DNA from 3 places in the Brevibacillus borstelensis genome. Region 2 is predicted to be linked to each of the others. Evidence: riboswitches for the same ligand, from Rfam matches in the RefSeq annotation. Region 2 holds a riboswitch; each other region holds the start of a gene.
The links. A riboswitch is a leader RNA that binds a small molecule or an ion and turns the genes downstream of it on or off. The one in region 2 is predicted to bind thiamine pyrophosphate.

Region 1: linked by a shared signal. The riboswitch ahead of thiO (glycine oxidase ThiO) and the one ahead of thiS (sulfur carrier protein ThiS) in region 2 are both predicted to bind thiamine pyrophosphate.
Region 3: linked by a shared signal. The riboswitch ahead of thiC (phosphomethylpyrimidine synthase ThiC) and the one ahead of thiS (sulfur carrier protein ThiS) in region 2 are both predicted to bind thiamine pyrophosphate.

The regions. Positions count from the first base shown of each region.
Region 1 covers NZ_CP144922.1:4,828,506-4,835,288, forward strand. The annotation lists gene V5G20_RS23195 (NAD kinase) at 1-748, opposite strand, end outside; gene V5G20_RS23200 (NUDIX domain-containing protein) at 890-1,339, opposite strand; gene V5G20_RS23205 (YugN family protein) at 1,517-1,918, opposite strand; gene V5G20_RS23210 (hypothetical protein) at 2,108-3,202, opposite strand; gene thiO (glycine oxidase ThiO) at 3,319-4,437, opposite strand; TPP riboswitch at 4,533-4,645, opposite strand; gene V5G20_RS23220 (excisionase family DNA-binding protein) at 4,707-4,952, opposite strand; gene V5G20_RS23225 (glucose-6-phosphate isomerase) at 4,939-6,300, opposite strand; gene V5G20_RS23230 (efflux RND transporter periplasmic adaptor subunit) at 6,533-6,783, shown strand, end outside.
Region 2 covers NZ_CP144922.1:2,888,416-2,895,198, reverse strand. The annotation lists gene tenA (thiaminase II) at 1-25, opposite strand, end outside; gene V5G20_RS13695 (acetylornithine deacetylase) at 32-1,300, opposite strand; gene V5G20_RS13690 (thiazole synthase) at 1,301-2,071, opposite strand; gene thiS (sulfur carrier protein ThiS) at 2,077-2,280, opposite strand; TPP riboswitch at 2,506-2,616, opposite strand; gene V5G20_RS13680 (kinase-associated lipoprotein B) at 2,652-3,038, opposite strand; gene V5G20_RS13675 (alanyl-tRNA editing protein) at 3,118-4,359, opposite strand; gene V5G20_RS13670 (DUF2203 domain-containing protein) at 4,412-4,798, shown strand; gene V5G20_RS13660 (glycosyl hydrolase family 18 protein) at 5,147-6,430, opposite strand; gene V5G20_RS13655 (thioredoxin family protein) at 6,497-6,783, opposite strand, start outside.
Region 3 covers NZ_CP144922.1:2,238,793-2,245,575, reverse strand. The annotation lists gene pdxK (pyridoxine/pyridoxal/pyridoxamine kinase) at 1-421, opposite strand, end outside; gene V5G20_RS10380 (SufS family cysteine desulfurase) at 510-1,733, opposite strand; gene V5G20_RS10375 (hypothetical protein) at 1,973-2,560, shown strand; TPP riboswitch at 2,562-2,673, shown strand; gene thiC (phosphomethylpyrimidine synthase ThiC) at 2,828-4,624, shown strand; gene V5G20_RS10365 (hypothetical protein) at 4,621-4,818, shown strand; gene V5G20_RS10360 (SRPBCC domain-containing protein) at 4,873-5,325, opposite strand; gene V5G20_RS10355 (antibiotic biosynthesis monooxygenase) at 5,521-5,856, shown strand; gene V5G20_RS10350 (GntR family transcriptional regulator) at 6,293-6,783, opposite strand, start outside.

The DNA.
Region 1 (6,783 bases), 1.9 Mb from region 2:
ACCTGGCAAACTTCACTTTCTCTCCCCCTACCCGACAAGTAATCGAGCGGACGTCTTTCCATACCCCTTGCTCCCTGTCCAGCCCAATCATGATCTCCGGGTTCATGACAATCAATTCTACTTCGTGATGATTGGGCAGGACGAGCGAGCTGTTTACCGTCCGATAAGCCTGATTGTTGATAGAAGCAATCTCCGATAACTGAATAGCCTCGATAGAAGGATGCACCAGCGCCCCGTTGACTGCTTTGTTGTAGGCGGTACTGCCTGACGGAGACGAGACGATCAGGCCGTCTCCGCGAAAGGTCTCAAACTCATCCCCGTTTATGTACACACAGGCAACCAACGTAGAGAGCGAGGCATTGCGGATCACCAATTCGTTCAGCGCCCATTTGTCATAGGTGATGCCCTGTTTGGTATGAATCCGGCATTGAACCGTCGGATATTCGACGATAACCGGCTCCGTACGCTGTGTCAGCACCTGTACGAATTCGTCCAGCTCATCGGGGTGCCAATCCGCGTAAAAGCCCAAATGACCGGTATGAATGCCGACATAGGCCGGTTCAAAGCCGTATTGGTGGACGGCCTCCAGAAGCGTTCCGTCACCCCCGATGGACAACACCATATCCGGTTTTTCTTCGGGACTTTCGACGAAACGAAATGGACAGTCCGGCTGCAGCAATTTTTCCCGCAATTGACGGCAAACTTCCCTTGTATAATCATCTTTCCGCAGTACGGTAGCTATTTTCATGGTGCAAACCCTCGCTTTACATAGAACAAAAAGCCTCTTCAAAAAGGCCCTTTGGATATCCTCATCTTGATTTGTCGTTACTAGCCTACGCTCGCTATCACTATATCACAGCTGATGCCGGGATGCATGTTCTTTCCAGCTTTACCATCGGTCTGTCGTGTATTGCTGTCGGCAAAATTCCTGAAGCCGCCGTTTTGTCGCCGGCGTCAGCTCCTCGGGAAGCCCATCCCACGTAAAAAAGCGCATTTCCTCTACCTCGGGGTCACTCGTGTCGCGTTCGTGCAAACGGTATTCCCCGACATGAAAAAGGGCAATGTAATCCCGTTTTCCTTCTCTTTCGCTGTAATACAAATGGCATAGCGACAGCGACTCTGCTTCTGCGCGGCACTCTTCCCACAGCTCGCGTCTCGCCGCATCGGCAAATGATTCCCCTCGCTCGACACCTCCCCCTGGCAAGTACCATCCCTGGACATAGGTGTGGCGAACCAGCAGTACACCCTTGTCCCTGTCTGTCACGATGATGCGCACTCCCAGTGTCAGAGGCTTTCTGAGACGCCAGTACCATCTAAGCAGCGAATGATACCATGCCACGGTCCTCCACACTCCCTGTCTTTGAAAACTTGCTTTCATCTGTCACCATTTTACATTACCTTTCTTCTCCCTGCTATGCGGACAGAAGCAACAAAAAACGTCGGGCCCTTGGAGAAATCGTCACATCGAACAAGAAAACGGGCCAATCGTGTCGATGGCCCGCCGCATGTCTGCGATTCACGCAAATCTTCTTTCCAATTCCCTTACCATGGCTTCCGCTTTTCGCATCCAGTGCTCATCGACTGCGGCATCCTTGTCTACCGGCTCCTGAAATTGATTCATGGCCGCAGACGCAACGGCAGAGTAGTAGCCGATGTCCGATTCAATCCCCTCTCGGTAGACGTGCTTCAGGACAAACGGCGTTCCGAGCTCCAGCCAGGCGTCTTCGCTGTCCAGCTCGCCCTCCTGCACCCGAACGGGAATCCGCAGAAAGACCATGCCCGCTTCGTCCAGCTTTTTATCCAAATAACCCGCATTGTAATCCCAGTTTGCCAAGGTAAAGCCGTCCGGCTCCAGAGCTTCCCGAAAAAAACCATACGTCCCTCTCGTTCCCGGCAAACTGCTTTGAATGGTTTGCATCCAATCCCTGCCTTTCCGACATTTTGCCGTTAGTGTGTGACAAATGGGGGAGAAGTAGTCATTGAAGGACGTTTGGAAAACCTGGCTTTGCCAGGCTTTATGGCGCAGCCTCAGTTGGACCAAAAAAAGCCTCAAGGCGGCTTTGCCTGGAGGCTTTTTGCACTTGGATGCCCACACCTGTACACTCGCCTAGATCAGCGCGATGGACAGCAGAGAGAACAGCGTCAAAGGAATGACTCTTTTCCGGCAGCGGCGACGTGGAATCGGTGCCACGCAGGATGATTCCAACGTTTTTACGACGGGCGGACATGGTACGGGTGGCGGCGGTGGCGGCGGAGCTGGTGCGATCGGTCTGTACGGCGGAAATGGCGGATACGGAGGAAATGGGTACGGAGGGTACGGTGGATATGGCGGGAAAGGACTGACACCCGGGCGGACATCCTCGGCCGGACTGACCCTTTGATCTTTCGGTTTTTCCGTTTCCGCCGGACTTACCCGTGTCGGTCTTTCTAATGGCGCCACCAAGGGAACGCACGGTATGCAATAAGGCTGTACAGGCGGCTGTATGAAAGACTGTACAAAGGACTGTACAAAAGGGAATGGTCTTGTGACACTTTCCGGAGAAACAGCTGTGTAGGGGCTGACCTCAGAATAAGGCATCATTCCGGGATACGGACGGGCGTTCGGTCCCGTCGCGAATGGACTGACTGCTGTATACGGACTTACGCCAGGATAAGGACGACTGTTGGGCCCTGTTTCATACGGGCTTACCGCCGTATACGGGCTAACCCCTGGATACGGTCGGGCGTTGGGCCCCGTTGCATATGGACTGACTGCTGTATATGGACTAACCCCCGGATGCGGTCGGGAATTGGGTCCCGTTGCATATGGACTGACTGCTGTATACGGGCTGACTCCGGGATACGGACGGGCGTTCGGCCCTCCGCTCGCAAATGGGCTGACCGCTGTAAAGGGCGGACGCATATTGGGATCGGCCGGGTCGTACGGGGAACTGTAGGACACTTGCTCTACATCCAGCTCATAGCCATCCCAGTCTACTTCCTCCGCCTCGTCGTCATCCACCTCTTCTTCGACTTCCAGATAGACGTGGTCGTTGTCCCAGTCTACGATCTCTCCTTCGTATATCTGTCCATCCAGCGCTTCGATCCGAACCTTTTGCCGGGCATGCTCCTGGCAAACGTTTTGGACCGTATGGCGGATATCCTTGATCATGCTGACAGCGGCAGTGTCAACATGAAACAATTGCTTCTTAGACTCCTCCATCTATTTGACTCCTCCCCTCTGGTGTTTCTTTATTACCATATACGCCAGCCTATGGGGAGGTGTCTATTTTCCAGAGGGGACCAGCCCATTTTCCGATCAGGCCGTACCCATGAGCCTTATCTGTTTGTTGTCGACCCGAGGAACCGGGATGGCAAAAAGGGTTGCAGCGCATCTTCGCGTCCGCTCTCCACATAATCCGCCATCACCTTTGCTGTGACCGGAGAAAGCAAAATGCCGTTCCGAAAGTGGCCGCCCGCAATGGAAACGCCCTGCCATCCCGGTACGGGTCCAAGCAGCGGCATGCTGTCTGCTGTAGCGGGACGCAAGCCTGCCCACGCCTGCTGGAAGGCTGCTGAATGCAGAGCGGGCACATACGGCATCACACCGTCCAATACTTTCGCAAGACCGCTCAGCGTGACATGCCGCTGAAAGCCCGCTTCATCCTCGGTCGCTCCAAGGACGATCTTCCCATCCAGCTTGGGCGTGATGTACCCGGATGTGCCGAAGATGACGGTACGCAAAGGGATTCCGCTGGACGATACCGATGCCACCTGCCCGCGTACCGGTCTGACGGGCACAGCAAAATGGAGCCATTCGGCCATAATCCCGGCCCATGCGCCAGATGCGATCACGGTATGCCCGGCTCGCAGAGGCCCCGTGGTCGTTTCTACACCGACGATCCTGCCCCCTTCTTTTGCCATTCCGGTTACAACAGAGCCGGAAAGAAGCGTCGCTCCCATTTTTTTGCAAGCGGCTACCAGAGCATTCAGCAGCATGCGGTTGTTGATGTGCCCTTCTTCAGGCGAGTAGATCCCCGCGATCGCCTGCTCGGTCAAGAGCGGCTCGACTCTCCGCATCTCTTCCCCTGTCATCCACTCAACCGCATAGCCCGATGCCTTTTGCCACTTGTATTTTTCCAGCAACGCGCCCGACTCCGGCTCGGTAAGAGCTACTGTCAGCAGTCCGGATTTGCACGCCTGCACGTCAATGCCTGTCCTCGCTTCCAGCTCCTCTGCCCATTTCGGATAGAGCTCCAGCGACTTCATGCCCAGCTCCAGCATCGGCCCTGGCTGCGAAAATTCCTTCAGCGGCGCCAGCATTCCCGCTGCTGCCGATGAAGCCTGGCCTCCCCATTCTCCTTGCTCCACTACAGTCACGGCCATTCCTCTACAGGACAATTCATAGGCGAGACTGAGTCCGATGATGCCTCCGCCAACAAGTAAACAGTCGGTCATGCTGCTTCCTCTCCTTATCAAATGGAAAAGCCCACCCTCTCCGGCAGGAAAAGGTGGGCACAACACGCATCCAACGCATCAACGGGCGAAAAAATATCCGCCTGTAACCACTTCCCTGCGCCAGCATGATCTGGATCAGGTGCAAAGGGTCGACGGTCATCGCTTCCGTCCTCTCAGCCCAGCAAGATGGACTCCCCCAGTTACTTTTCATTCTATCAGTTGTCTTCTTCAGTATAGTCCTCTGGCCGCAAATCTGACAAGGGCTGAACTTAATCTTCGTCCTTCACGTCGTAGCTCTCCGGGATCGGCTCATGCTTCTGTTCATCCTCAAACTCCCGGAGCTTTCGGATCTGTTCCAGATGATGCTGAAACTGCTCCTTGTTGATCAGATACTCTTCCCCGTTGTGAACGGCACGGATTCGCCCTTCGCGGATTTTTTCCAGAATGAACGTCTCCGGCAATTCCAGATACTCGGATGTTTCGGCTACAGTCAGGTAGGTTTTAGTCGTCTCCACGAATTCTCGCTTCCAATTCTTCTTTCATTTTTTCAAAGCCGGGCCGCCCGAGCAATGCAAACATGTTGGCTTTGTAGGCCTCTACCCCGGGCTGGTCAAACGGATTGACCCCCAAGAGGTAGCCGCTGATCGCACAGGCTTTTTCAAAAAAATACACCAGCTCACCAAAATGATACGCTGTCAGCCGGGGAATTTCCACTACGAGATTCGGAACACCCCCATCTACGTGGGCCAGCATCGCTCCCTGCAGCACCTTTTGGCGGACGAAATCCATCCCTTTTCCAGAGAGATACTGCAAGCCGTCCAGATTGGCCGGGTCGTCTCCGATGGTGACGTCAACGTCAGATTTATGCACGGTCAAGACGGTTTCAAACAAGTGCCGTGTTCCGCTTTGCAGATATTGGCCGATGGAGTGGAGATCGGTTGAATACTCTGCGGATACAGGAAAAATCCCCTTGTTGTCCTTCCCTTCCGACTCGGCAAAGAGCTGCTTCCACCATTCCGCGAAAAAACGGAACCGGGGTTCGTAGCCGACCAGCACTTCAATCAGCTTGCCCCTTCGATACAGAATATTGCGGACAGCGGCATATTGGTAGCAAGGATTGTCTGCCAGCACCGGCGACAAAAACCGCTCTCTGGCATCTGCCGCTCCTTGCATCAGCTCATCCATATCGATTCCGCCGACAGCGATCGGCAAAAGACCGACGGGAGTAAGAATCGAAAAGCGTCCGCCCACATCCTCGGGAATGACAAAGGTCTCATACCCCTCGCTCTCGGCAAGCTGGCGGAGCGCTCCCTTCGCTCTGTCTGTCGTAGCGTAAATCCGGCTGCGGGCTTTTGGTCGTCCGTACTTTTTCTCCATCCAGCTCCGAAACAGGCGAAAAGCGATAGCCGGTTCCATTGTCGTTCCCGATTTGGAAATGACATTCAAAGAGACTTCTTTTCCCTCCAGCAGCTCCAGAAGATGAGCGAGGTAGACCGGACTGATGTTGTTGCCGACAAAATAAATCTCCGGTACCCGTCGTTTGCCCGCAGGCAGAAGATTGGTGAAGTGATGCCCGAGCATCTCCAGCGCTGCCTTGGCTCCAAGATACGACCCGCCAATGCCGATGACCAAGAGCACATCCGAATTCTCCTGGATTCTCGTCGCTGCCTGGACGATACGTTCCCGTTCACTTTTCTCGCATTTGATCGGCAAGTCCAGCCAGCCGCGAAGCTCGCTCCCTGCTCCCGTCCCCTGATGGAGCTGTATGTGCGAGCGCAATACTTCAGGAGCTAGCTGGTCTAAATCTGTCTGCTCGAAAAATTTGCACGCATGGGAGTAGTCAAAACGAAGCGTCTGGTTCATAGCTCCCTCCCTTGGAAATCCTGCTATGCTCCCTACATCTTATCGCTTCGGCCGGGCAAGGGTTCGACAAAGACAGCGCCCCATTTTTCCTTCACTTCTCCCTGCTCCCATGGTTTTGTGAAATTGTGAACATTCCATGAACAAAAAGGTTACCTTGTTACTTTTTTACTTGCCCCCCGTAAAACAGTTTCGTAAAGAAGGTATACATTATTTGGCAAGGGGATTAGAAGACATGAAAAAACGATGGTGGATGATCGGGTCCGTCGCCGCCGTACTGGTGATCGGAACCGTTAGCGTAAATCTTTTGAGTCCCGGTCAGGCGATGGGCATGCCTGTCCAGATCGGGACAGTAGCCACATCTGCGCTGGAAAGCCGCATCCTGACCTCCGGCAGTGTAGTCGTGGAGGATAAATACAGGGTGTACGCAAATGTGAACGGGACGCTGCGTGAATTCTCCGTCAAAGAAGGCGATCTCGTTAAAAA
Region 2 (6,783 bases):
GCAAACGATGCGTAAATGTCGACAAGTCCACTCACTCCCTTTTCGTGTTGCACCAGTCCACGAGGAACCGGGCAACTGTTTGTGCAAAGACAACCAACTGCTTCGGATCAACGGATTCATTCACAGCATGAGCATGACTCAGCTCACCCGGGCCAAAGATGACGGCTGGTATGCCGGCGTGGGCAAACCATCCTGCATCCGTGACCGAAGGAGACATGTTTACCACCGCCGGGCGTCCCGTTTGCTTTTCAAATGCAGCCTGCAGCTTGAGCAGGGCCGGATGCTCCTTGTCCAGCTCCAATGACGGAAAGATCTCTCCCCGCTCCTCGATCATGGAGCGGCCTCCCCAGCGAAAAACGGGCGGATGATCCCGCAGCCACGGATCAGCGGCGGCGGCTCTGCGGACATGGTCCTCTACTTCCCGTATGATATCCTCATGCGTCTCGTCCGGATAAAAGTGAACGGTAATCCAGAGTGCGCAGCGATCCGCGAGAAAAGCGGCATGGCGTCCGCCTTCGATGACGGCAGGATTGATCGTGCTCATGCCTGGCGGAAAACCGGGGTATGATTTCATCACGGCCCAGTGCCGCTCCAAATCTTGAAGCGAGGCGATCACCTTCATCATTTTCTCAATCGCAGATGCCCCGTGGACTTTACCGCCTGCGTGAATGATCCTGCTGCGCATCCCGTCATGGAGCGTAACCGGGCTTTCAATCGTAATCCAGCCAGTGATCACTCCGCCCTGGCCTTGCATCTGCAGATCGCTTGTGTCTACGACAAGCGCGTAATCGGCCGAGTAGCCGCGCTCAATCGCAGCAAGCGTGCCGGCTTCCCCAGCTTCTTCACCGATCACAGACTGAAAAGCGAGATCGCCTTTCAACTCTATGCCGTACTCATGCAGCACCTGCACCGCGAACAAGCTGGCAGCGAGCGCCCCTTTCATATCGGCGACGCCGCGCCCGTACCATCTGCCGTCCCACCCTTTGGTCAAGGCAAAAGGCGGATACGTCCAGCCGCTGTCGTCTCCGACCTCAGCTACGTCGATATGGCCGTTGATGATCAAGCTTTTGTAGTTTCTAAAGTCCGTTCCCTTCTTTACCCCCACGACGTTGTCATCGCCTGGAAAAACGGTCCAGCGGTCGACCTCGAAGCCGAGCGCTTGCAGCTTCTCTGCCACCAGCGTCTGCGCCTTGTCGCTGTTGCGGGCGGGAGGGCTTACCGTCGGCTGGGCGATCAGCTCGGAGAGAAGCGAAAACAGCTCCTCTCTACGCTCCTCAATCGCTGCTAGTACGTGCTCCACCTACTCGATCATCCCTTCAGTCGGACTGCTCGCCGATGCATACCGTTTTTTCGCGATCCGTCCGGCAAGGAAGCCTTTCCTTCCCGCTTCCACGCCCAGCTTCATCGCCTCCGCCATCAACACCGGATTGTCCGCCAGCGCGACCGCTGTATTGAGCAGGACACCGTCCGCTCCCAGCTCCATCGCCTTCGCACAGTCGGCGGGAGAACCGATGCCGGCGTCAACAATGACCGGTACTTTGGCATCCTCGATGATGAACCGCAGGTTATTCTCGTTGATAATGCCCTGACCCGATCCGATCGGAGAAGCTCCCGGCATGACAGCGTGAACGCCGGCCTCCTGCAGATGTTTGGCCAAAATCGGGTCGTCATTCGTATAGGTAAGCACGATAAAGCCTTCCTCTACCAAAATGCGGGAGGCTTCCAGCGTACCGATCGGATCTGGCAGCAGCGTTTTCGGATCGCCGATGACTTCCACCTTGATCATGTCGCACAAGCCGGATGCTTTCGCCAGGCGGGCAATTCGCACAGCCTCCTCAGCCGTATAGGCACCCGCCGTATTCGGAAGCAGCGTAAACTTTTTCAGATCCAATTTCTCCAGAAAATTCGGTTCATGCGGGTTTTCCAGATTTAGGCGGCGAATGGCAAAAGTCAGAATTTCTGCCTCTGATGCTGCCACCGCTTTGTCTTGTATGTCCAGATCAGGGAATTTTCCCGTCCCCAGAAGCAGCCGCGAACGAAATTCATACGGTCCGATTTTCAAAGTGTCCATCTTATTCATCCTCCACCGACAAAATGTACAATTTCAATCCGGTCCCCATCTGCGACCGGTGTCTCTTCATAACGGGTGCGATCCACAATCTCTCCGTTACGCTCCACGATCACGATCTTCTCCTGCAGTTGGTAGGACTGCAGCAGTTCACGGACAGTCGTGATTTCGGCAGCGAGCTCTACATTCTTGCCATTCAACTGTACCAGCATGTTCCCCCTCCTTCTTCGGCGCAGCATGTTCTGGCCGGTCCCAGAAAAAAAACGGCTTCATTTCGCCTGTGTCATGGAGAGAACAGACGGAAGAAGCCGTTTGAATACGGTGCATCAGGGGCAGACAGTAAAAAAACCATCCGCCTCGGATGGTTGTGGTTGTGCTTATCTGCATATGCCTAAATGTCGTTCCAAACCATTTGGAAACAGCATCGGCGTTCACGCTGATGAGCTGATACCTCTTCCTCCGCTGGCATGACCCAGGTCAGGTTCAACGGTCAGTAACGCATTCGTTACAATCTCAGCCGATTTTGCTCGACCCCCGTTTGGTATTGCGCGTGGATATTCAATTCGATTATTACAGTATCACTCTATTTCGGGTTTGTAAAGCTTTCCTTGTACAGAATCTCCAGTTCGACCAGGCAGCGCTCCGCCCATTTTGACGTTTTGCGCAGCTTTTCCATTTCCCTCTCCAAAGCGGCTTTGAGCGATTCCTTGTAGTCGGGCAAAGTGCCGTTGAACCGGATCACGCTCGCAGCCGGAACCATGATTTTTTCCAGGTAGGAGAGAGCCGGTCTTTGGTGAAACAAGGGAACGTCCACCTCAAGCGGATTGTGCAAATCGCCCTGCGTCGGGTATTTCGTAACAGCCATAATTTTGACCAGCAATTTATCGCCGTGATTTTCTACAACCTCTGTCAGATATTCTCCCGTCTTGTACCCGACCCGGACCAGATCTCCCGGAATCCATGCATTCATCTGACTCTCCTCCTTCGTTTCCCTAAGGGCGGTCGCAGCCTGATTGGACAGACTGACTGCGACTGCCACGGGTCATGTTTTACACCTCAAGCAAACCGCGCGCATGATCCAGCACGGCGTCCGCAGCCACCGTCGGAGCCCCTCCGCCCTGGGCCATCGCCGGGTTGCCGCCGCCCTTTCCATCGATCAACGGCAGCGTCTCCTTCAGCAGCTGGTTCATCGGAGCCGCCACCTGTCCACCCCGGGCAAAAACGAGCTGCAGCTTGTCCGTTGTTGTCGCCAAAAGCGCGATGACATGCTCATCCTGCGAGGTGAGCGTACGGGCAAGCTGCTGCAATTCCTGCATGCTTCTGCCCGTGAAAGAGGCCTGGACGACACGGGCGTTCCCCAGCTCGGCTGCTTCTTTCAAATACCTGGCTGCTTCATATGTCAACAGCTCTGTTTCTTTTTGCTGAAGCAAATCCTTCAAGGCCTCTTTTTCAGCCAGCAGACGCTGCAGCATATCGGCGATTTCCGCTTCGCTCGTCGTCATCATCCGGGTGAGGTCCTGCAGCAAGTGCTGCTTGCGCGTGTAGTCCGCGAGTGCCCGCCAGCCGCACAGAAATTGAATGCGTATATTGCCTCTGTGGCGTTCCCAACCGATGATTTTGATCGGACCGACTTCTCCCGTAGTTTTCGGGTGTGTCCCACCGCATGGATTGTAGTCGTAATCCGGGATGATGACGACCCGGATATTCTCGGATACCGTAGGCTGCTTGGTGAGCGGCAGCTGTTCCAGCTCTTCGGCCGTAACAAAACGAGCGTCGATCGGACGATTTTCCAGTACCACCTGGTTTGCCTGACGCTCCGCTTTTTCAATCAGCTCTGGCGTAAGCTCGCTCAGCGCAACATCAATCGTCACGTGATCGCGTCCGAGGTGGAAGGCTACTGTCTGGGCATCTGCGAGCTTGATGAACGTCGCGGACAGGATATGCTGTCCCGTATGCTGCTGCATATGGTCAAAACGCCGATCCCAATCGATCCTGCCCGTTACCCGCTGCGTATGTTCCGGAAGCGGCGCTTCGAGGCGATGCCTGATCTCCCCGTCGACTTCCTCTACGTCCGTGACGGCAACCCCTTCAATGGTTCCCGTATCACAAGGCTGTCCTCCGCCTGTCGGATAAAACGCCGTCTGGTTCAACACTACGTATGCTGTTCCGTCCGCTTCCACGCCGCGTTTGATCACATCTGCCTCAAACGTCTGCAAATCAACATCTTGATAGTACAACCTGTCGTTCATAGGTACCCCTTTCCAATCACCTGCAATAAACAGCCGATCCATCCATTTCCTCCCTGACTGGTTCCCTGTATAATGGGTCCTGGAGGTGTTACACTTGGCTAAAAAATTGTTCACGGTCGAACAGGCGAATCAACTGCTGCCATATGTACGCGAAGAGCTCTCCTTTTTGCAAGAAACGAAGCGCCTCTTTTATCAAACCTACCAAGAACTGCAGCAGGCCAAAAAGCGGCAGCCTCCCGATGAGCAAGAAGTCTTTACGCTGGAATGCCGCCTGGAGTTTATGGAGCTGGAGGCGCAGATGCATATCAACCAGCTCATAGAGAAAGGCATAGAGGTAAAGGACATCGACATCGGGCTGTTCGATTTCCCCGCTGTCATCGACGGAAAAGAAGTTCTCCTCTGCTGGAAGCAGGGAGAGCCAAGCATTGCGTATTATCACGGCATCACAGAAGGGTTTGCCGGTCGCAAACCAATCGAATAGGCTGCTTGCGATTCCCTTTTTTTGCTATTCCCTTACCAGCTTTGCCATTTTTTCCTCACGTTGAATACGCTCTTCGGGCGTCGCCAAATCGTATTTCTTTAAAAGGTGAAACAGCTCGTTCAAGGTTTCCTGAGAAAGCGTCTCCGTCAAAAGCCCGTTCAGCTACGCGGCCAGTGCCGGCGGCAAAAAAGGCGTTTGCTCGGCCAGCTTGTTGCGGACGTCTTCTGTACTATGATCCAGTCTGCACTCTCCCATGATCTCCCTCCTCGTTCTTTTTGATTCATCATACCATGTTTGGCGAGCAGAAAAAAAGCGTACAGGCTTACCGGACTGTACGCTTTCCTATGGTTATCGACGCTTTCTGACGCGGAAGTTCTCCTCGATCAGCAGCCAGTTTTGCGGGAAAGGCAGTCCCAGTCTCCAATAGCTGACGCCTCGCAGACCGAGCTCCTTGACCAGGTTGAACTTGGCCTGAATCGAACGGGCATCTTCAAACCAGACGCGATGACGCCTTCCTTGGTCATCTGTGTACTCAAAAAACGGCGCCTGCGCTCTGCTGTCGTATTGGATCGGCACCTGCTCCCGCTGGGCGAGCGCGACAGCAGCTTGCGGACTCAGGGCACGAGCAGTCGTTCCGGGCTCATAAGGCAATGTCCAGTCGTACCCGTAAAGATTTTGCCCCATCATAATTTTGCTGGCAGGCATCTCTGTGATCGCGTATTCGAGCACTCGCCGGACTGGGCCGATCGGCGATACAGCCATCGGAGGACCGCCGCTGTATCCCCATTCATACGTCATGATAACCACGAAGTCAGCAATTTCCCCGATCGCCCGGTAGTCGTGAGCCGCATACCATTTGCCTTGCTGTTCGGCGCTTGTCTTGGGCGCTACCGCGACTGACATCATCAGGCCGTTTCTTCTTGCCCGCTCACGGGCACGGCGGAGAAAACGCGCATATGCTTCTCTGTCGGCTGCGGGCAACGCCTCCATGTCAAAATGGATATCGCCAAACCCGAGGTCAGTGGCAGTTGTGATAATGTTGTCCAACAGGCGATTTTGGACGTTCATATCGTTTAACACCAGGCTTCCCAGCTCGGAGCTGAACTGACCTCTCTCCAGGTTGGTAATCACCATCATGAGGACGACCTCATTTTCCTGGGCGATCTGACGCAAATCACCCAGAGGGGGCGGTGTCAAAGTGCCGTCCCGATTTATCCTGAAGCTGAAGGGCGCCAGATACGTCAAATGGGGGGCAGCTGTCCGTATATCCGCCTCCAGGGCCGGAGTCACCGTTCTTCTCGGCTCTGCATAGGCGTTAAAATCGGCCGCACGCCGAGGCCGCGGAGGGATGTACAAGCGGAGCCCCACTTCTATCGGGCGGTACAGGGAAATCCGGTTTATACGCGCCAGTTGGGCTGCACTGATTCCAAAACGCTGCCCGATCGTATACAGTGTATCCCCCGGCCGTACCCAGTAGTAACTGCCCACAATGGGGATGACCAGCGCCTGTCCGACGACCAGCCGATCCGGCTCGGGTATTTGATTGGCACTGGCAATGGCTTGCGCAGTCGAATCATACCTCTCCGCGATCGCATTCAAGGTTTGTCCCCGCTCTACTACATGGATCTGCATGCTTCTCCTCCTTCACGTTTTGTCTCTCTCTTTCATGTATTCAACGTGAAGGAAATAGGTGTATGTCTAGAAGAACCTTTTCAGGGTCCGATATAAAAAATCGACAGATTGAAAGGCGAAATGCTTCTCAACAATACGTCCGTGGCGAAAAATGAGGAGCCCCGGGACACTGGCAATCTCCCACTTTTGCGCAAACTGGGGCCCGGTATTTATGTTAAAGCGATAGATCAGCAATCCGGGAATCGTCTGCTCGACAATTTCAAGCATTTTCTCCCCCAGCTTGCACGTTCCGCAAAAAGGGGTGTAGATGAAAACCACTGCCGGATTGCCCTTGCCGGGGTCTTCCAAATCCG
Region 3 (6,783 bases), 650 kb from region 2:
TCAGATTGGGCGTCACGACGGTCGCCAGCGGAACCAGCACTTCGCGGAGGCACTCATTTACTTCCGGGTGCAGTTCTTCATCGACGCCTTTGCAAATCATGACGGGATCGATAACGATCGTTTGAATGCCGCTCGCGGCGATTGCTTGGGCCACAAGCTCGATGACCCGGATAGAGCCTAGCATGCCTGTCTTGCAAGCATCCGCTCCGATCACCTCCAGTGCCGTTCGTAGCTGCGCTGCTACCGTGTCCGGTTCAACCGGAAAAACATGATGGCCCCAGCTTTCATCTTGCGCGACAATCGTCGTCAAGGCCGACATCCCGTAAACCCCCAGCTCCTGAAAGGTTTTGAGATCGGCCTGAATACCCGCTCCTCCGCTGGAATCCGATCCGGCTATGGTCACTGTTTTATACACTTGCATGTCTGCCCTTCCTCCTTCATGGTGCTTTTTTAAGCATCGTGCTTGCCTCTCCAAATCCGTGACACTGAATCTTTTTAGGCACTCCGTCTTATTTATTTCGGCGAAACAAGTCCTGCGCCTTCTTTAATCCCAGGATCAGCGCATCTACGTCTTCTTCGGTGTTGTAGAGATAGAGGCTGGCCCGTGCCGTCGCCGCTTGTCCAAACCATTTCGCCAGCGGCTGCGCGCAGTGGTAACCGGCACGGATGGCGATCCCTTCTGCATCGAGCACGGTAGCCAGATCATGGGGATGGATCTCCCCCAGTTGAAACGTCAGGATGGACGTGCGATGCCGTAGCGGCCCCAGCACTTTGCATTCTTTGAGCTCCTGCAACCGCTCCAGTGCGTAGCCAACCAGCCTGCGGTCATGCCGTTCGATCTTCTCCATGCCGATTTGAGCGAGGAAATCAATCGCAGCCCCCAGCCCAATCGCTCCCGCAATCAAAGGGGTTCCCGCTTCCAGCCGGTACGGAAGCTCTTTCCACGACGCCCATTCGGCATCGACCGACTCAACCATCTCTCCTCCATACTCAACAGGTACCAATTGCTCCAGCAATGGACGCTTCCCGTACAAAACTCCAATTCCTGTAGGACCGCACATTTTGTGACCGGAGAAAACGTAAAAGTCGCAGTCCATCTGCCCCACATCGACTGGTGAATGAGGCGCTCCCTGCGCACCGTCGACAACCAAAACTCCTCCGTGTGCATGGACGATGCCGGCGATCTCTCTGAGCGGTACTACATCTCCCAAGACGTTGGATATATGGTGGAGTGCTGCGATTTTAGTCCGTGGGGTCACCACTGAACGGACAGCTTCCGGCGTTATCGTCCCATCTTCCTGCAAGGGAATGAATTTCAGTGTTGCCCCGGCCGCTTTTGCCGCCTGCTGCCAAGGGATCAGGTTGCTGTGATGCTCGGCCAATGAAATGACGATCTCGTCGCCTTCGCAAAGGACCAAACGGCCGTATCCGCTGGCGATCAGATTCAAGGCGCTCGTCGTCCCCCGGGTAAAAACAATCTCGGCCGCTTCGCTTGCGCGGATGAAAGCACGGACCTTTTCTCTCGCCGCCTCGTACATGTCTGTCGCCTTTGCCCCCAGGTAGTGGACTCCCCTGTGAACGTTGGCGTTTGCCATCCGATAAAATGCTTCCAGCGCCTCAATCACCTGAACCGGTTTTTGGGCAGTGGCTGCGTTGTCCAAATATACAAGCCGCTTCCCGTAGATCGGGACATTCATAATCGGGAAGCATTGCTTCACTTCATGCGGATTCATATCGCTCTCAACTTCCTTTCCGGGATTTACCCGTAAGGATAGCCGCGGCAAACCAATAGTTCAATTCAATTATTTATATAAAAATCATTTGATTATCCTATAGATGGTTGGATTTGTCTTGAAACGTTTCCCTCTTCTTTTTCGTTTACTATATTGAGAGGGTTCGTACTTTGGGAAGCATGTCGCTGCGGCATCACATCAAAAACGGGGGTTAACTCCGGGGTTAGGGAGGCAGTATCATGGCAGTGAATTCCAGAACTCACGTGCTCCGTTTCGTCATCCTTTGTCTATCTGCACTCGTCTGCGGGTGTTCACAGCAACAAGCGCCCCACCCGGGAGCGGCGCTGGAATCGCTTTTTCATTCAGGAAAAGGGAAAGCCATATGGGTACATCACTACCGGGAAGACTCCATCAAAGCGCAACCGGAGCTTCTCTCCCTGTACTCGGATAAAACCGAGCAGATTGCCGTCGTTGATTGGATCTCCGGCAGCGAAAAAGTGGAGCAATTAAGGGGAACGGCTGATTCGCTGTTCATTTTGCAGTTTGAATATGAAACGGCCAACAAGGTTTCAGACTACGCGTATATGATGTACGTGGAAACGCGGGAAGGAGAGCATTATCTCAAGCCGTTTACGATGGGGCCGAAGTTTCATCTCGACTCTTATAAGCAAGAGGATGGAGACGCGATTCTCTCCTCGGTGGGAATGGACCAATGGTACAAGCTGGACAAAGCTTTGCACGATGTCTTTCCTCCTGCTGCGACAAAACCTCTTGAACAATTGGGAAAAAGTAGTTATGCTATGGTGGAAACAACAAACTATTTCTAAACAATGATGCACGGGAGCTTGGGGATGACCAGGCTGAGAGGACGGCTACTCTGTCGTCGACCGTTGAACCTGAACTGGGTAATGCCAGCGGAGGAATGTTTATATAGACCGGAGAGGACTGCGTATGCTTGCGTCCCTTTCCTGTCTGCTCTCGCGTCTGGCGTCGCAAGTTTTTTTGCGGCGTTTTGTTTTTGTCATGCAGACGCGTCTTCTTCCGCCTCCATCAGGGTTCATGCCGCGTGCAACCATGACAAGGAGGTTTTTTTCATGTCCATTCCACACGCATCTTCCCTCAACCTGACGGCTGTACAGCCTTTCCCTGGCAGCCGCAAAGTGTACCAGGTCGGCAGCAGGCCTGATCTTCGCGTCCCGATGCGGGAAATCCAGCTTTCGCCTTCCCAGGGCTTGTACGGAGAAATTCCCAACCCGCCCATTCGCGTCTATGACACCAGCGGCGAGTATACGGCGTCCGACTACATTGCCGACATTCAAAAAGGACTGCCTTCCCTGCGGAAAAGCTGGATTGCTGAAAGAGACGATACGGAATCCTACGCGGGACGCCCGGTGCAGCCTGTCGATAACGGCTTCAAAAGCGCCGAGCAGCTTGAAGCAGTACCTGTTTTCCCCCGAAATGACCGCAAGCCGCTTCGGGCCAAAAAAGGCAGCGTCGTCACACAGCTCCACTACGCCCGCCGCGGCATCATCACGCCGGAAATGGAATTCGTCGCCATCCGCGAAGGAGTTTCGCCGGAATTCGTCAGAGCCGAGATCGCCAGCGGCCGCGCGATCCTGCCGGCCAACATCAACCATCCGGAATTGGAGCCGATGATTATCGGTCGTCATTTTCACGTGAAGGTAAACGCAAACATCGGCACATCCGCGGTCACCTCCTCCATCGGTGAAGAAGTGGAAAAAATGATGTGGGCCACCCGCTGGGGAGCCGACACCATCATGGACCTTTCCACCGGAAAACACATTCACACGACCCGGGAGTGGATTATCCGCAACAGTCCCGTGCCGATCGGTACTGTCCCGATTTATCAGGCACTGGAAAAAGTAAATGGCAAAGCCGAGGAGCTGACTTGGGAGATCTACCGGGATACGTTGATCGAACAGGCCGAGCAGGGAGTGGATTACTTTACGATCCACGCAGGGGTGCTGCTCCGCTATATCCCGCTGACCGCCAATCGGGTGACCGGAATCGTCTCCCGCGGCGGCTCCATCATGGCGGCCTGGTGCCTGGCCCACCATCAGGAAAACTTCCTGTACACGCATTTTGAAGAGATTTGCGAAATCCTGAAGGCATACGACATTTCCGTCTCGCTCGGTGACGGACTGAGGCCGGGGTCCATCGCCGATGCGAACGACGAAGCCCAGTTCGCCGAATTGGAGACGCTTGGGGAATTGACCAAGATCGCCTGGAAGCATGATGTGCAGGTGATGATCGAAGGTCCCGGACACGTGCCGATGCACCAGATCAAAGAGAATATGGATAAGCAGCTTGAGCTTTGCCACGAAGCGCCATTCTACACGCTGGGCCCGCTCACGACCGATATCGCTCCCGGCTACGATCACATCACGTCCGCTATCGGCGCCGCGATGATCGGCTGGTTTGGCACCGCGATGCTCTGCTACGTCACCCCGAAGGAACATCTCGGCCTGCCAAACAAGGAGGACGTGCGCAACGGCCTGATCGCCTACAAAATCGCCGCCCATGCCGCCGATCTGGCAAAAGGACATCCGCGAGCCAAGCTTCGCGACGACGCGCTTTCCAAGGCGCGGTTTGAATTCCGCTGGAACGATCAGTTCAACCTCTCGCTTGACCCTGAGCGGGCACGCGAGTATCACGACGAGACTCTCCCTGCCGAAGGGGCAAAATCTGCCCATTTTTGCTCAATGTGCGGCCCCAAATTTTGCAGCATGAAAATCACCCAGGATATTCGCGCCTACGCCCGAGACAACCAGCTTTCGGTCCATGCGGCTATTGACGAGGGGCTGCAAGAGAAAGCCAGGGAATTCCGCGAGCAGGGAGGACAACTGTACAAAGGGACGGACAGGAAATGAAGCGGGATGCCGATATGGGAAAACTGCGTGATCCCGGCCAGCTGCGTGCTGAAATCAAGCGGTTGGAGTCGGCTTTAGCCGCACTCCGCGCGCAGCTTGGGACTGCCCAAAAAGCATGTGATCACGATTTTCTGGAGACCCCGCTTTCCCGCATGTGCCGAAAATGCCAGTGGACGGAAAGTCTTTATTATTAAAGGAGCGACTGCGGCGCTGGGTTACAGCACTGTTTCCGACGGCGAAACCGACTTTTAAAATGCCAGCGGCCTACCTGTTTCGATCAGTGTCTTCGTGCTGCTGAGGATCATCCACCATGCCTTCGCGCTGTTATCGTATGACAGATCATTCTCATGCCAACGGTCATGGGTCAGGGTCAGCTTTGTGGACGCGCCGGCCGGTTCGAGCCGATAAGTGATGCGCGATTCGTACCGTTCCTGGCCGGAGTGGTAGGAATCGCCGACAAAGTGGGTAAAGCTGAGCGTCTTGGCCTGCTCGCACTGCAAAATGACGCCGTAGACGTGGATGGTTTTATCTCCGTCTGCGCCCGGGCCGATATAGCGGATCGGGTCTCCTTCACGGAACGTTGACTCGGTCACACAGCCCCCGTAAATGGCTTTTACCCCATCTGGCGAGACGAGCGTGTCCCACACCTGCTCTGGGGTTGCCAATACGTAAAATTCGTAGTGCAAGTCGGTTGGTTTCATCTTTGAAAGTCCCCCTCGTATCGTTAGTGTTTTGTATGGCAAAAAGGTTTCCGCCCCATAGAGATCTGATACCCGGAGCTTTTTCGAGTATATCCACTCATCCCTGACAATCGCTGTCAGTGGAGAAATAGGTTACAGAAAAAAAGGCGGGTGCTATACTTGTTAACAGATACCAGTTGAGGGAGTGGGGGTAAAATGGGGCCATTTGCAAAGACGCCGAAGCCGCCTTACTATGCTGTGATCTTCACCAGTCAACGGACACAAACGGATAATACGGGGTACGAAGAGATGGCCGCAATGATGGAGAAGCTGGTATTTGCCCAGCCGGGCTTTCTCGGCGTGGAAAGCACGCGCGATGCGGACGGATTCGGAGTGACGATCTCGTACTGGCAGTCGCTGGAGGATATTCGCAACTGGAAGCAGAACGAGGACCATCTGGTGGCGCAGGAAAAAGGGAAACAGGTATGGTATGAGCAGTACGTGACGAGGATTTGCAGAGTAGAAAGAGACTATTCGTTGAATGAGCTGTAAGATGAAGATTCGGACGCGGAGCCATTTTCCGCGTTTTTTTGTTTGCAGTCGTTCAGGCTTTTGGCAGTGGAGATGAAAATAGAAGAAAGCAATCAGGTACGGTGGGACACCTCTCGGATGTAGACTGGCCGGCTTCGCCCCAAAAGCGGAACCTCGTCCAAAAGCAGAACCGCATCCAAAAGCAGCGGACTAAAGGATGCTTAATCAAAGGTTGGCCGCATAAAAAACTGGAGGCTTTTGACGTCAGCCTCCAGCTTCTCTTTGCAAACATATGTCTTGCTTTCTTTTGAAGCGTTTTTTGCTTTTTGCTCTTTTTGCTCGTCAGCATGGTGTCCTGCAACGAATCGACGACGGCTTTGCTTTGTGTCGGTCTTGAATTGGCTGACATTCGTGATGAGAGCATTTTCTCGCTTCCCCTGAAGCAAGCCGTTCATACTTACTGCGTTCTTTTCAGAATGGAGGTCAGCTTGATCTGATCGTTTCGCAGCCATACTTTGGAATACTCGATCGGTACATTGTCCTCGGTGTAAATGGTCTGCTCCAGGAACGTAATCGGCGTTCCTTTGTCGATCTGCAGCATTTCCGCGATCTTCTCGTCAGCGCCTTTTCCCAAAAATGAGCGTTTTCCCCAGGAGATTCTCAGTTTGTAGCGATCTTCGATTATGGAAAACAACGTCTTCTCCTCAAAGTTGTTCTGCTCGAAGCCGGGGAAGAGTTGTTTCGGCAAAAAGTTCTCCAAAAAGACAACCGGCGTGTCTTCGATAAAACGCAGCCGCTTTAGATGATAAACCTGTCCGGATGGGTCCAACTCCAAAAACCGGCTTACGGTTTGATCGGCTGGGGAGGTCTCCAGTCCGAGCAGCCTGGTCGTAAAGTCTTTGTGACTTTCGATCATGGTTTCGGCGATGGAAATCAGTCTCTCCGCCA